2 regions of the Micromonospora sp. NPDC048839 genome follow, and region 2 is predicted to be linked to the other one. Evidence: riboswitches for the same ligand, from Rfam matches in the RefSeq annotation. Region 2 holds a riboswitch; the other holds the start of a gene.

Region 1 (7,537 bases), on a different contig from region 2:
GGGTGTACGCCCGACTGGCCGAACTGCGGCGCTCGGCGGTCCGCGCCGAGCGTGACGGCTACCGGATCGCCCGGGTGGGCACGTTCGGCGCGTTGGTCGAGCGCGACGCGATGGTCTTCCACGCGGCGCAGCGGCGGCACGTCCTGGACGCCGAGTACGAGGGGTTGGTCTTCGGCCGGCTGGACCTGCGGGACCGGCAGGTGCTGCACGTGGGGCGGCTCGGGATCCGGGACGAGGACGCCAGCACGCTCGTCGTCGACTGGCGGGCACCCGCCGCAGCCGCCTTCTACCAGGCCACGCCGGCGCAGCCACTGGACGTGGTGCGTCGCCGCACGATCCAGTCCCGTGCCGAGCGGGTCACCCGGATCGAGGACGACCTGCTGGACCCGACCGCCGCCCCGGAGGGAATGACTGTCGTCGGCGACGGCGCCCTGCTGGCTACCCTGTCCAAGGCGACCGGCCGGGGCATGCGCGACATCGTGGCGACAATCCAACGGGAGCAGGACGAGGCGATCCGTTCGCCCGGCTCCGGGGTGACGATCGTCGCGGGCGGGCCGGGCACCGGCAAGACCGCGGTCGCCCTGCACCGGGCGGCGTTCCTGCTCTATTCCGAGCGCAGCCGCTACGCCGGGGGCGGGATCCTGGTGGTCGGCCCGTCGGGGGTCTTCGTCGAGTACATCGCCTCGGTGCTGCCCTCGCTCGGTGAGGACACCGCCACCCTGCACTCGCTGGGCACTCTCTTTCCGGGGATGACCGCCACCCGCACCGACCCGCCCGAGGTGGCGGCGGTGAAGGGCTCGCTGCGGATGCGCCGGGTGCTGGAGCGCGCGGTCCGGGACGCGGTGCCGGGCGGCCCGGGTGAGCTGCGGCTGCTCTACCGGGGCACGCTGCTGCGACTGGTTCGGGCCGAGCTGGACCGGATCCGGGACCGCGCGCTGCACCGTGGCGCCCGCCGCAACGAGGTGCGCCGGGCCGGCTTCGACGGGGTGTTCGCCGCGCTCTGGGCGCAGGCCCGCGAGGTGGGCGTTCGCCTGCCGGACCAGCGGACCTTCGAGGCGGAGATCGCCGACCGCGCCGAGTTCCGCGAGTTCCTCAAGGCGTGGTGGCCCCGGCTGCACCCGCGGCACGTGCTCGGCTGGCTGGCCCGGCCGGAGCGGCTGCGCCGGTACGCGGGCGGGATCCTCTCCTCCGCGGAGATCCGGCTGCTCAGCGCCGCGTACCGGAGCCTGGAGTCCGACGGGTTGACCATCGCCGACATCGCGCTGCTCGACGAGTTGGACGCCCTGCTCGGCAAGCCGGCGCAGCCGGCCAAGGCCCGCCGCGACCCGTTCCAGCTCGCTGGCGGCGTACGCGAGTTGACCACCGCGAGCGAGCGGCAGCGGGCGGCTCGGGCGGCGGCCCGGGAGCGTCCGGAGGACTACCGGGACTACGCGCACGTGGTGGTGGACGAGGCACAGGACGTGTCGCCGATGCAGTGGCGGATGGTCGGCCGGCGCGGCAGCCTGGCGTCCTGGACGGTGGTGGGTGACCCCGCGCAGACCGCGTGGACCGGCGACCCGGAGGAGCTGACCCGGGCCCGGGACCAGGCGCTGGGCCGGCGTAAGCGGCACGATTTCACGCTCACCACCAACTACCGCAACTCCGCGGAGATCTTCGCGGTGGCGGCGGCGGAGATCCGCCGGCTCTACCCCGACCTGCCGCTGCCGACCGCCGTGCGCTCCACCGGGGTCGATCCGGTCGAGCTGGTGGTGCCCGCGAGCGGGTTGGAGACCGCCGTCGTGAAGGCGGCCGCCGGGCTGCTGGCCGAGGTTGAGGGCACGGTCGGGGTGATCACGCCGGTCCCCCGCCGCGACGAGGTCGCCGGTTGGCTCGCCGCGCTCGACGCGCCGCGCCTACAGGTGGTGACCAGCCTGGAGGCCAAGGGCATGGAGTACGACGGGGTCGTGCTCGTCGCCCCGAGCGAGATCCGGGCGGATCCGGGTGCGGGCGTACGCACCCTGTACGTGGCACTCTCGCGGGCCACGCAGCGGCTCACCACGATTGATCCAACCGGCTGATCCGGCGCGCCTCGCGTGGCGGACCAGCGGTCCGCGCCACAGTTGCATACATAGCGATGTGAGCATACATTTGACCGGGCCCCAACCGGCGGCGGAAGGTGGATCTCGTGGGCGCAGGTCATGACCACCACCATGGGTCGGTCGCCAATGCCGCACACCAGCACAGGGGCCGGCTCTGGGCGGCGTTCGGGCTGCTCGCCACCCTGATGGTGGTCGAGGCGGTGGCCGCCCTGCACACCGGCTCACTCGCCCTACTCTCCGACGCCGGGCACATGTTCACCGACGTGCTCGGCATCGGGATGGCGCTCGCCGCGATCACCGCCACCCGGCGGGCCACCACCGACCCCCAGCGCACCTTCGGGCTCTACCGACTCGAGGTCCTCGCCGCACTGGCCAACGCCGTTCTGCTCTCCGGCGTCGCGATCTACGTGTTGATCACCGCGATCCGCCGCTTCGGCGACCCGCACGAGGTCGTCGCCGGCCCGATGCTCGTGGTGGCCGTGCTCGGCCTGCTCGCCAACATCGCCGCCTTCGCCCTGCTCCGCGCCGGAGCCCGGGAGAGCATCAACATCCAGGGCGCCTACCTGGAGGTGCTCGGCGACCTGCTGGGCTCACTCGGCGTGATCGGCGCGGCGCTCCTCATCTCCGTCACCGACTGGTGGTGGGCCGACCCGCTGGTCGCCGTCGCCATCGGCGTGTTCATCCTGCCGCGCACCTGGCGGCTGGCACGGGCCGCCGTCCGCATCCTGGTGCAGGCCGCCCCGAAGCACCTCCAGGTGACCGCCGTGCACGACCGGCTGGCCGCGGTCCCCGGGGTGGTCGAGGTGCACGACCTGCACGTCTGGACGCTCACCTCCGGCATGGACGTGGCCTCCGCGCACCTGACCATGGCACCGGGCGCGGAGGTCGGCGCGGTGCTCACCGCAGCGCGTACGGCCCTGCACGACGACTTCCAGATCGAACACGCGACGCTGCAGATCGAGCCCGGCGCCGCCTCCGGAGCCTGCGGCTCGATCGAGTGGTGACACTTTTCTCGTGACGACGTACGCACCGTCCGTCACATCGGCTGCAGCCGCCCCACCCGCACCGGTAGGCTCGGTCCCGGCCTCCACCAGGCGGCGCCCTCCAGGCGCCGGTGGCGGCCGCCGCCTAATCGCCCAACCGGGCGAACCGGGGAACCACGTTCCTGGGGTGTATCCGCGTCAGCGGTAGGGATCTTCCGTCCCGAACCCGTCAGCTAACCCGGTCGGCGGCTGACGGAAGGACATGCGCAGTGGCACCAGCACGACCACCCGCCGCCCGACTGGCGGCCCTGATCGTCGCGATGTTCGCCCTCGGCGTCGCGATCCCGGCCGGCACCGCCTCGGCCGCTCCCCCGACCGGCCTGCGGGCCGCCGCCGCACCCGACTCCGACGAGGAGGGCGGCACCCCCGCGCTCCGCGCCCAACTCGAGGCCGCCAGCAAGGGCTACCTGGACGCGAAACGCGCTCTGGACACCTCCGTCAAGCGGCAGCAGCAGCTCGCCACCCAGCTGAAGGAGATCGAGGTCGAGCTTGCCCAGCGCGACGGCAAGGTCGGTCAGATCGCCGGCGTGGCGTACCGCACCGGCCGGCTCGGCGCGGTGTCGGCGCTGCTCAACAGCAGCAGCCCGGAGGGCTTCATGGACCGGGCCGCCGCCCTGGAGGCGGTGGCCGCCAACGAGGACCGGGTGCTGCGCGATCTGCTCGCCACCAAGGACCAGGCCAACCGCACCCGGACCGCCCTGAACGGCGAGATCACCGAACAGCGCAAGCAGGTCACGGTGATGGCCAAGCGCAAGGACCAGGCCGAACGCGCCCTGACCGTGGCCAACACCCCCAAGCCGCAGACCACCGCCGACAGCGGCTCCAACCGGGGCACCTCCAGCGCCAACGCGAAGGCGGCACCCCGCAACTCCGACGGCTCCTGGCCATCCGAGTCGTGCAGCGTCAACGACCCCACCCCTGCCAACGGCTGCATCACACCGCGCACCCTGCACGCGCTCAACCAGGCCAAGGCCGCCGGCTTCACCAGGTACGTCTCCTGCCACCGCCCCAGCGGGTCCGGTGAACACCCGAAGGGCCGGGCCTGCGACTTCGCCGCCCAGGCGAGCGGATTCGGCGGCAACGCCACCGGCGGCGACAAGACGTACGGCAACAACCTGGCCGCGTACTTCATCCGCAACGCCGACCGGCTCGCCGTGCTGTACGTGATCTGGTACCGGCAGATCTGGCTGCCCAGCAGCGGGTGGAAGTCGTACAGCGGCGCGAGCGGCACCCCCTCCACCGACCACACCAACCACGTGCACCTGTCGGTCTACTGACCCACCCGACGGCTCCCCCGGTCCCGGTCCGGGGTGATCCACTCGCGGTCGCCGACTCCGGGGTGCCCGGACGACGGGATGCCCCGGAGTCGGCGATGTCGTGTTGATCAGGATCGTGTCGCCGGGCGGGGGTACGTCGCCGGGCGTACCCCGGATGTCGTCGGTGGTCGGACGACCTGGCGCGGGTCGGCGGGCAGCATCGCGGTATGCGTCGGATCCCACCCACCGCCCGCAAGGGGCTTCTCACCCTGCACCTGGTTACCTCGCTCGGCTGGCTCGGCGCCGACCTGGTGCTCCTCACCCTCGGCATCGCCGTGCAGCGCGGCGCCGACCCGGCGGTGGTCTACCCGGTCACGGCGCTGGTCGGCACGGTGCTGTTCGCGCCGCTGAGCGTCCTGGTCTGGCTGATCGGGGTCGCCAGCGCGCTCCTCACCCCGTGGGGGCTGTGGCGCCATCGCTGGGTGCTGGCCAAGCTCGTGCTCACCACGGTGCTGGTCGGGCTGGTGTTGTTCCTGCTCACGCCGAATCTCCGGCACGCCGGCGCGGTGGGCGCCGCCCTCCCCGCCCGCGACCGCGTCGACCTGGTCATCGCGCCGGCGGTGTCGACCACCTTGATGATCATCGCGACGGTGCTGTCCACGTACAAGCCGTGGGGCCGACGTCCCGCCGCCCGACCCGCCCTGGCGCGGCACGGCCGCAACCCGTGACCGCGCCGCGGCGACCGCGTTGCCACAATCGCGCTGCCACGACCGCGCTGCCGCAATCGCGTTGCCGCAATCGCGCTGCCACGACCGCGCTGCCACGACCGCGCTGCCACGACCGCGCTAAAACCAGGATGTAGTGGCCTCCCGACGCCCGCAGGCCACTACATCCTGGATCGAGCACGATCATGAGGCGGGGCGGCGGGGCGTGGACGGGTCAGGCCGGGAGCGACGGGGTCGCCGGGGCGACGGGGTCGCCGGGGTGGTGGAGCGTCGGCGGGTCAGGCTGGGGGTGGTGGGTCACCGGCGCGGTCGAGGGCCGGGCCGAGGCGGGCGGCGAGGGCGAGGTGAGCGGCCCGCGCCTGGCGGAACGCGTACCGGAACAGCGGCGTCGGCGCGGTCAGGGTGATCTCGACGTCGATCCGGACCAGACCATCCGGCTCGGCGCGCAGTCGAGTGTGGTTGCGCACCGTGGTGGCGGGCCACTGGCGGGCCACCATGACGATCTCGTCGTGCTCGCTGATCAGCACGTCCGCGTGGTAGGTGGTCCGGAAGCGCAGTGGGCCGGCCACCAGCCTGTCGTTGATCGTGTAGCTGGCCTGGGCGCCGGGTCGGGGCGGCAGTTGGCGGACCTGGACGATCAGCGGATGCAGCTCGCCCTGTCGGGTCAGGTCACTGAGCATCGCCGCCGCGTCGGCCGGCGTGCACCGGGCCTGGACGGTGTAGCTGAAGGTATCGCTGCTGAGCACTCGTCTCCCACCGTCGCGTGTCGCACGATCGTCCCGTACCGATGTCTGCCTGGCAACGCCCGACGGCCGCCGATGCCAGGACGAACCGCGGCCGATGGGATGCCCCGTCGCCAGATGTCGCATTAGGGTCGGTTGGTGAGGAATCACCCAACCGCGCAGGAGGGCGACATCATGAGCGGCGACGACGGATGAGCGGGCACGTGATGGTCTTCGCGCCCACCCCGCAGCTCACGGTCACCGTGGACCAGCCGAACGACCACCCCGAGCTGCATCTGCACCCCGGCGGGCAGGGCGTCTGGCAGGCGCGGATGGCGATGTCGCTCGGTGTCGACGTGGTGCTCTGCGCCGCCCTCGGCGGCGAGATCGGTCAGGTGCTGGAGCCGCTCCTGGTCAGCGAGGGCGTGGACCTCAAGGTGGTGGTCCGTGACTCCGGCAGCGGCGGGTACGTGCATGACCGCCGGGACGGCTCGCGGAAGGAGATCGCCGACATACCGGGGCAGCCGTTGAGCCGACACGAGTTGGACGAGCTGTACAACCTGGCCCTCGGCGAGGGCCTGCGGGCCGCGGTGAGCGTCCTCAGTGGGCCGAACGAGCCGTGGCTGGTCCCGGCCGATCTGTACCGGCGCTTCGCCGCCGACCTCGCCGCCAACGGCGGCCGGGTGGTGGTCGACCTCTCCGGCGACCACCTCGGCGCGGTGTTGGAGAGCGGCGTCTTCTTCCTGAAGGTGAGCCACGAGGAGCTGATCCGCGACGGCCGCGCCCGCAGCGACGACAGCCTGGAGCTGACCCGGGCCATGTACGACCTGCACGCCGCCGGCGCCGAGACGGTGGTGGTGAGCCGGGCCGACCAGCCGGCATTGGCGCTCATCGACGGGGAGCTGTTCGAGGTCGAGATGCCCCGGTTGGAGGCCGCGGATCCGCGCGGTGCGGGCGACTCGATGACCGCCGGGGTGGCCGCCGTCGTGGCCCGGGGCGGGGACATCCGGACCGCCATCCGCACCGGCGCCGCCGCCGGCGCGATGAACGTGACCCGGCACGGTCTGGGCACCGGACGACTGGACTCGATCACCGGCCTGGTCGAACGGGTCCGGCTGGTGCCGGCGGACAGCCGGCCACAGGAGCGGACCACCCCGGACGAGTTGGCCGACCGAGTGGTCGAACGATGACGCTGCGGGTGCTGATCACCAACGACGACGGGATTGCCGCGCCCGGCATTCAGGCACTGGCCTGGGCGGCGGCACAGCGGGGCCTGGACGTGGTGGTCGCCGCTCCGCTGGAGGAGGCGAGCGGCACCAGCGCCGCGATGAGCGCCGTGGAGCGCGACGGGAGGGTCGTCGTGAACGACCACCCGCTGCCGGACCTGGCCGGCGTGCCGGCGTACGGGGTGGGTGGCTCCCCCGGCTTCATCACCCTGATCGCGCTGCACGGCGCCTTCGGCCCACCGCCGTCGGTGGTGCTCTCCGGCATCAACCGGGGCTCCAACGCGGGGCGGGCCGTGCTGCACTCCGGAACGGTGGGAGCCGCGTTCACCGCCGCCACCAACGGTTGCCGGGCGATGGCGGTCTCCCTCGACGTGCTGTCCGCGGGCGAGGCGACGGCAGCCAGCGGTGGTGCCGCGGTGGACGCCGCCGCCCGGGTACGCGACGCCGAGCGGCACTGGAGCACCGCAGCCCGGGTCGCCCTGGACCT
Region 2 (6,218 bases):
CTCGTCCTGGTCGCCGCCGCGGTGGTCGGCGCGGGCCTGCTTGCCGCCCCGGTGCACGCCGCGCCCACGGTCGACGAGATTGAGGCGCAGATCGACAAGAAGTGGGAGCAGTTGGAGCCCACTATCGAGCAGTACAACAAGGTCAGGGCGCAGCTGAAGGTCAATCGGCAGAAGTCGGCGGACCTGCAGAAGAAGATCGAGCCGCTGGCGTTGCAGAGCGAGTTGGCGCTCAACCGGGTGGGCGATCTCGCCTCCCGCTACTACATCTCGGGTCCGTCGCACGACATCGGCGCACTACTGGTCAGCGCCAAGCCGGACACGCTCACCGAGCAGCTCACCATCCTCGACCGGCTGGCCGCGCAGGAGCGCAAGGAGGTCGAGGGCGTCCTCGCCGTGCGGGCCAAGTACGACGGCGAGAAGCAGAAGCTGGACTCCCTGATCGCCACTCAGACCAAGCAGCAGAACGAGTTGGCGGCCAAGAAGAAGCAGATCGACGCCGAGATCAAGCAGCTTGAGGCGTCGATGCCGAAGACGACGGTCAAGACCGCCGGCTGCCCGACCATCAACGGTGTGCTTGCCGTGGCCGCCCAGAAGGCGATCAAGACCGCCTGCCAGCAGGTCGGCGATCCGTACGTCTGGGGTGCCACCGGCCCGAACTCGTTCGACTGCTCGGGGCTGACCCAGTACGCCTACAGGTCGGCCGGGATCTCCCTCACCCACCACACGGGAGACCAGTGGAACGAGGGCAAGGCCGTGGCGCGAGCCGAGGCCCGCCCCGGTGACCTGGTCTTCTTCTACTCGGGCCTGAGTCATGTCGGGTTGTATCTGGGTAACAACCAGATGGTGCACGCGCCACGTGCCGGTAAACCGGTGCAGGTGTCCAGCATCAACACCATGCCCGTCGCCGGGTTCCGCAGACCTGGCTGATCCACCCCGTGCGACACGACGGCCCCCGGTCACCGACCGGGGGCCGTCGTCGTGGTCAGCGGGGTGCGCCCACCGGGGACGGCAGGAGCTGCACGTCGGCCAGGTCGACGTACATGATGCGGTGGCCGAACTGGATCTGCGCGTACCTGTTCTTGCCGCGGATCACCGTCCAGTCACCGGGCGAGGAGCCGTCGACAGTGCTGGCCCGGTAGTACTCGCCCGGCAGCACCGCGCCGACGGCGTACCGCTGCCCGGCGGCAAGGGTGTACTGCAGTGGCGAGATCGTCTGGTAGGGCACGCCGGTCGGGTAGGCCGCCTGTTCCGGGTAGGCCCGTCCGTACACCGGGATGGTGGCTCGGCCGGGCTTCGGGGTGGCCACCAGTCCGACCGTCCAGCTGGCGGTGGGCGCGGACGCCGGGTTGTGGAACCAGGCCCGTTGCCCGAGATACCAGATCGCCGTCCAGTCGCCCTGCCGACCGGCCAGCGCGTACGTCTGCCCGGCGGAGGCGCGGGCGCCGTGATCCGACACCTCCATGGTGTTCGGGGTGCCGTCGGGGCGGAGCGCGATGTCGTTCACCAGTGGCGCGTCCGCGGCCGGCGCGGAGCGCAGCACCACCGCCGAGGAGCCGCGTGGCGCGCACGGCATGCCGGCGGTGACGCAGCCGACGAACGCCGGCTGGTTGGTGGCGAAGTCCGGGTCGATCCGGACCAGACCGGTGGCCGGGGTACCGGTGTCCAACCGGGGCGCGTGCAGCAGCTCGAAGTAGTGGTTCCAGTCCCAGTACGGGCCGGTGTCCCAGTGCATTCCTCGGACGTTCGCGGCGATGGTGCCGGGCACGTTGTCGTGGCCGATGATGTGCTGGCGATCCAGCGGGACGCCCAGCCGCAGCGCGAGGTGTCGGACCAGCTTCGCCGAGGTCCGGTACATCGCCTCGGTGTACCAGGTGCCCTGCGCCGCGAAGCCCTCGTGCTCCAGCCCGACCGCCTTGGCGTTGACGTACCAGTTGCCGGCGTGCCAGGCGACGTCCTTGGTCTTGACGTGCTGGGCGATGTGCCCGTCCACCGAGCGCAGCGTGTAGTGCCAGCTCACGTAGGTCGGGTCCGAGACGAGTCGCAGGGTGGTGGCCCAGCTTCCCTCGGTGTCGTGGATGACGATGTACTCGATCTTCTGCCGGGCGGGCCGGTCGGACAGGTCGTGGTTGCCGTAGTCCCCGTCGCCGAACGCCGCGTAGGGAGCCGGGATCCACTCGCAGGAGATGGTCCGGGGGCATTCCAGTCCGTCCGGGCGGGCGAGCCGACGCAGACCCAGTCGGTCCAGCCACGATCGCTGCGGCCGGATCGCCCGGGCCGGCAGCGTGATCCGTTGGCCGTCGTCGGTCACCCGCGACGCGCCGCTGCCGATGGTGGTGAAGACCTCGTCGGCGAAGGCCGCCGCGGCGTCTGCGCTGTCCGCGCCGGCGTAGCGGGCCACCGCGCCGTACCAGCTGGCCGGGTCGGTGCCGGCCCCGACCGGCGCGCCCAACTCCCGCTGGTACGAGGCCAGCAGCGCGGCCCCGCCCCGGATGTTGGCGTCGGCGTCGGTGCGCAGCGCGTCGGGGTTCGCGCCGGTCAGCGCGGCGGCGGCATCCACGGTCTGCAACGCTCCGGCGGGTGGCGCCGGGTCCTCGGCCGGCGGGGGCGCGGGTGCCAGCGCGCTACGGGAGTCGTCGCCACGCGGGTCCTCGGCGCCGGTGTCGTGGTGGCCGCCCACGGGCAGGGCGGCCACGTGTCGGGCGGCGGTCAGGTGCATGGGGCCGTAGCCGCCGCTGGTGCTGGGTGTGCCGGCGTTGCTGTCCCAGCGGGACTCCAGGTAGGAGACGCCGAGCAGCACGTCGGTCGGTACGCCGTACTCGGCCGCCGCGGCGGCGTACCGCTGCTGGCGGTCGGCCGTCGGTGTGGCGGCGGTGGCGGGTGGTGGGACCGCGGTCGCGGCGGCGACCACGGCGGCGGCGAGCAGCGCACGCCGGCCGAGGAGCAGGGTTGGATGGTGCATCGAACCCCCCAGATCTCGCGGGTGAAGATGTGGTCACCCTCGCGCCGCCCGGGAGTCCGCGTCAATACCTTTCTATGTGTCGACTCCTTGGGAAAGAATTCTTCACGTACGGCCGGTGATCCTCTCCGATCGGTACGGAGTGTCACGGCCGCACGGGTTGCGGAGTGGTAACAAGCGTCTCTACTCTGGTCATTCGTCGGCCCGATAGCAGCTCCGTCCAGCCCGGGCGGTAACGGACCGACACCGCCGAGTCGTTTCCGAACGAACCGGGGACCCATGTCCCCCGGGGTGAATCCGCAGTCACTGCGGTAGGGCGCCCACTTCCCGCCCGAACCCGTCAGCTAACCCGGTAGGCGGTCAGGAAGAAGGAGTACGGAACCCCGGTGGCACTCCATGCCCCGCGGCCGTCGTCCGAGCGGTCGGCAGCAGCCGGCCCGCCGTCGATCGCGCCGCGCCCACGCTGGTCCCGCTTCACCACCGCGCTCGCCGCACTGGCCGGCGTCGCCGTCGTCCTGACCGGCAGCGCCACCGCGGCCCACGCCGACCCGTCCGTCGCCGAGATCGAACGCCAGATCGACGCCGACTGGAACAAACTCGAACCGGTCATCGAACAGCACAACGCCACCCGCATCGACCTCGCCAACAAGCGCAGGCAGGCCCAGGCGCTGGCCGCCCGGATCACCCCGCTGGAGCGTCAGGTCGACGCCGCGATGGACAAGGTCAGTGCCCTGGCCGTACGCGCCTACAAGGGCGAGAACGTGCTGACCGTCAACGCGGTGCTGGGCAGCCAGTCACCCAGCGAGGTGGTCGGCCAGCTCGAAATGCTCGACCGCTTCGCGCACAACCAGCAGCAGGACGTCCGCGAGGTGTCCGACCTGCGCGACGAGTTGGCCAGGCAGAAGGCGCCGCTCGACGAGATGGTGACCCAGCTGACCCGTACCGAGGCCCAGTTGGCGGCGAAGAAGAAGCAGATCAACGACGAGATCGACAAGCTGCAGAAGCTGCGCCTCAAGGTGTACGGCAGCGGTGGCGGCGGTCCGTTGCGCCCGGCCCCCTGCCCCGGCAGCTATCCCGGTGGCGCCGCCGGCACGGCGGTCAAGTTCGCCTGCGCGCAGATCGGCAAGCCCTACGTCTGGGGTGCCGAGGGCCCGAACTCGTACGACTGCTCCGGGCTGATGCTGGCCGCCTGGGCGAAGGCCGGGGTGTCCCTGCCGCACAACGCCGCCGCGCAGAGCCGCGTCACCAAGAACGTCAGCAAGGGCGACCTGCGCCCCGGCGACCTGGTCTTCTACTACAGCGACATCCACCACGTCGGCATGTACGTCGGTGGCGGCTGGGTGGTGCACGCCTCGCAGGCCGGCCAACCGGTCAAGATGAAGAAGGTCGACGACGGCCCGATCCACAGCTACGGCCGTCCAGGCTGATCCGGTGTGTCGACCGAAGGGCCCGTCGCGATTCGTCGCGGCGGGCCCTCGTCGTTCACGGGGTCAGCGGGTGGGCCAGGTGCGCCAGTGCTGCCAGGCGCGGCTCGGCGTCGGCCCCCGCTGCCCCTGGTAGCGCGAGCCGTAGACCGCAGAGCCGTACGGGTGCTCGGCCGGCGAGGAGAGCCGGAAGATGCAGAGCTGCCCGATCTTCATACCCGGCCAGAGAGTGATGGGCAGGTTCGCGACGTTCGAGAGTTCGAGCGTGACGTGACCGGAGAAGCCGGGGTCGATGAAGCCGGCGGTGGAGTGCGTCAGCAGCCCGAGCCGCCCCAGGGAACTCTTGCCCTCCAGGCGGCCGGCGAGCTGGTCGCCCAGCGAGATGACCTCAAGCGTCGAGGCGAGCACGAACTCCCCGGGGTGCAGCACGAACGGCTCCCCGTCGGGGACCTCCACCGCCGACGTCAGGTCGTCCTGCTGCATCGCCGGATCGATGTGGGTGTAGAGGTGGTTGTTGAAGACCCGGAAAAGCCGGTCCAGCCGTACGTCGATGCTGGAAGGTTGGACCAGGGTGGGCTCGAACGGCTCCAGGCCCAGCGTGCCGGCCTTGATCTCGGAGACCAGGTCGCGGTCGGAGAGCAGCATCGGACCACCTTAGCGGCGGGCCTCAAAACCCCCGAATTCGGTGCCGGTGACCAGCGCGTCGAGGTCGCCGCTCGTACATTTGTTCGATAGAATGCCCACATGGCTTCCTGGTCCGAATTCGCCGCCGACGAGCCCCGACTCGCCGACGGGATCCGTGTTCTCCTCCAGCAGTACGGGCCGGGCTTCGGCTACCTGGCCACGGTCCGTGCCGACGGCGGGCCCCGGGTCCATCCGGTCTCCCCGGTCATCACCGACGAGGGTCTTTTCTGCTTCATCATCGACTCCCCGAAGCGCCGTGACCTCGAACGCGACGGCCGCTACGCGCTGCACTCGTTCCCGCCGGAGGAGAGCGACGACGAGGCGTACGTGGCGGGTCACGCCCGCCCGGTGACCGATCCGGCACGGGTCGCCCGGTTGGCGCAGGGCGCCCGCGCCGAGCCGCAGGTCGACTGGCAGCTGTTCGAGTTCACCGTCGACGTGGCGATGCTGACCCGCCGCGAGCAGCACATCACCGGCGTCCCGGGCCTCGCGCCGGCCCGGCCGGCCGTTCGGGTCTGGCTCGACCCGCATGCCCCGTCGGCGGTGGCGACCGCGCCGCTCACCGTGCCGCAGACCCGCCCGACCCGCCGCAGCCGTGACGTCCAGTGCACGGCCGCCTGACCACGGACCAGGGTCAGCCGAATGCCGGCTCCGTGCGTGACGGAGCCGGCATTCAGCCGTCCGCCCCGCCCCGCCGGCGGCCGCCCGGCATGATCCACTCCGTTTCGGTGATATCGCGGTGTCCCGGCCGCTCGGATGCCCCGACTTTCAGGACCCCGAGTGGATCAACCCGGGCCGAGCGGCGGGCGGGGGTACCTGGGTGCACGGGCTCGACGACTCGGGTACAGTGGTGCCGCTTGCGGGTGTAGTTCAATGGCAGAACATCAGCTTCCCAAGCTGACAGTGCGGGTTCGATTCCCGTCACCCGCTCCACCGCGAAGGCCCTGGCCAGGACTTGCCTCCTGGTCAGGGCCTTCGCCGTCGCTGGCCGCCACCTGACAGGTGCGGGCCGAGAGTGACAGCCGCGCTCAGGTGCGGATCAGAGCGATGATCAGACCGGTTACCGCACTGATGAAGGCGGCGAGTGCCAGGATAATTCCGCGCGCCGCGTGGATGCCTCGAATCACGCCAGGTGAAACCTGTCGTGACTCCTC

Evidence for each region. A riboswitch is a leader RNA that binds a small molecule or an ion and turns the genes downstream of it on or off. The one in region 2 is predicted to bind cyclic di-AMP.
Region 1: linked by a shared signal. The riboswitch ahead of AB0C25_RS33800 (hypothetical protein) and the one ahead of AB0C25_RS29625 (NlpC/P60 family protein) in region 2 are both predicted to bind cyclic di-AMP.

Annotation. Positions count from the first base shown of each region.
Region 1 is NZ_JBEZGL010000028.1:58,447-65,983, forward strand. It holds gene AB0C25_RS33790 (AAA family ATPase) at 1-2,057, shown strand, start outside; gene AB0C25_RS33795 (cation diffusion facilitator family transporter) at 2,165-3,082, shown strand; cyclic di-AMP (ydaO/yuaA leader) riboswitch at 3,194-3,325, shown strand; gene AB0C25_RS33800 (hypothetical protein) at 3,382-4,398, shown strand; gene AB0C25_RS33805 (hypothetical protein) at 4,605-5,105, shown strand; gene AB0C25_RS33810 (SRPBCC family protein) at 5,381-5,848, opposite strand; gene AB0C25_RS33815 (PfkB family carbohydrate kinase) at 6,037-7,014, shown strand; gene AB0C25_RS33820 (5'/3'-nucleotidase SurE) at 7,011-7,537, shown strand, end outside.
Region 2 is NZ_JBEZGL010000020.1:133,690-139,907, forward strand. It holds gene AB0C25_RS29615 (NlpC/P60 family protein) at 1-927, shown strand, start outside; gene AB0C25_RS29620 (N-acetylmuramoyl-L-alanine amidase) at 983-2,959, opposite strand; cyclic di-AMP (ydaO/yuaA leader) riboswitch at 3,194-3,329, shown strand; gene AB0C25_RS29625 (NlpC/P60 family protein) at 3,343-4,383, shown strand; gene dcd (dCTP deaminase) at 4,447-5,025, opposite strand; gene AB0C25_RS29635 (pyridoxamine 5'-phosphate oxidase family protein) at 5,125-5,685, shown strand; tRNA gene AB0C25_RS29640 (tRNA-Gly) at 5,924-5,997, shown strand; partial or broken gene AB0C25_RS29645 (hypothetical protein) at 6,093-6,218, opposite strand, start outside.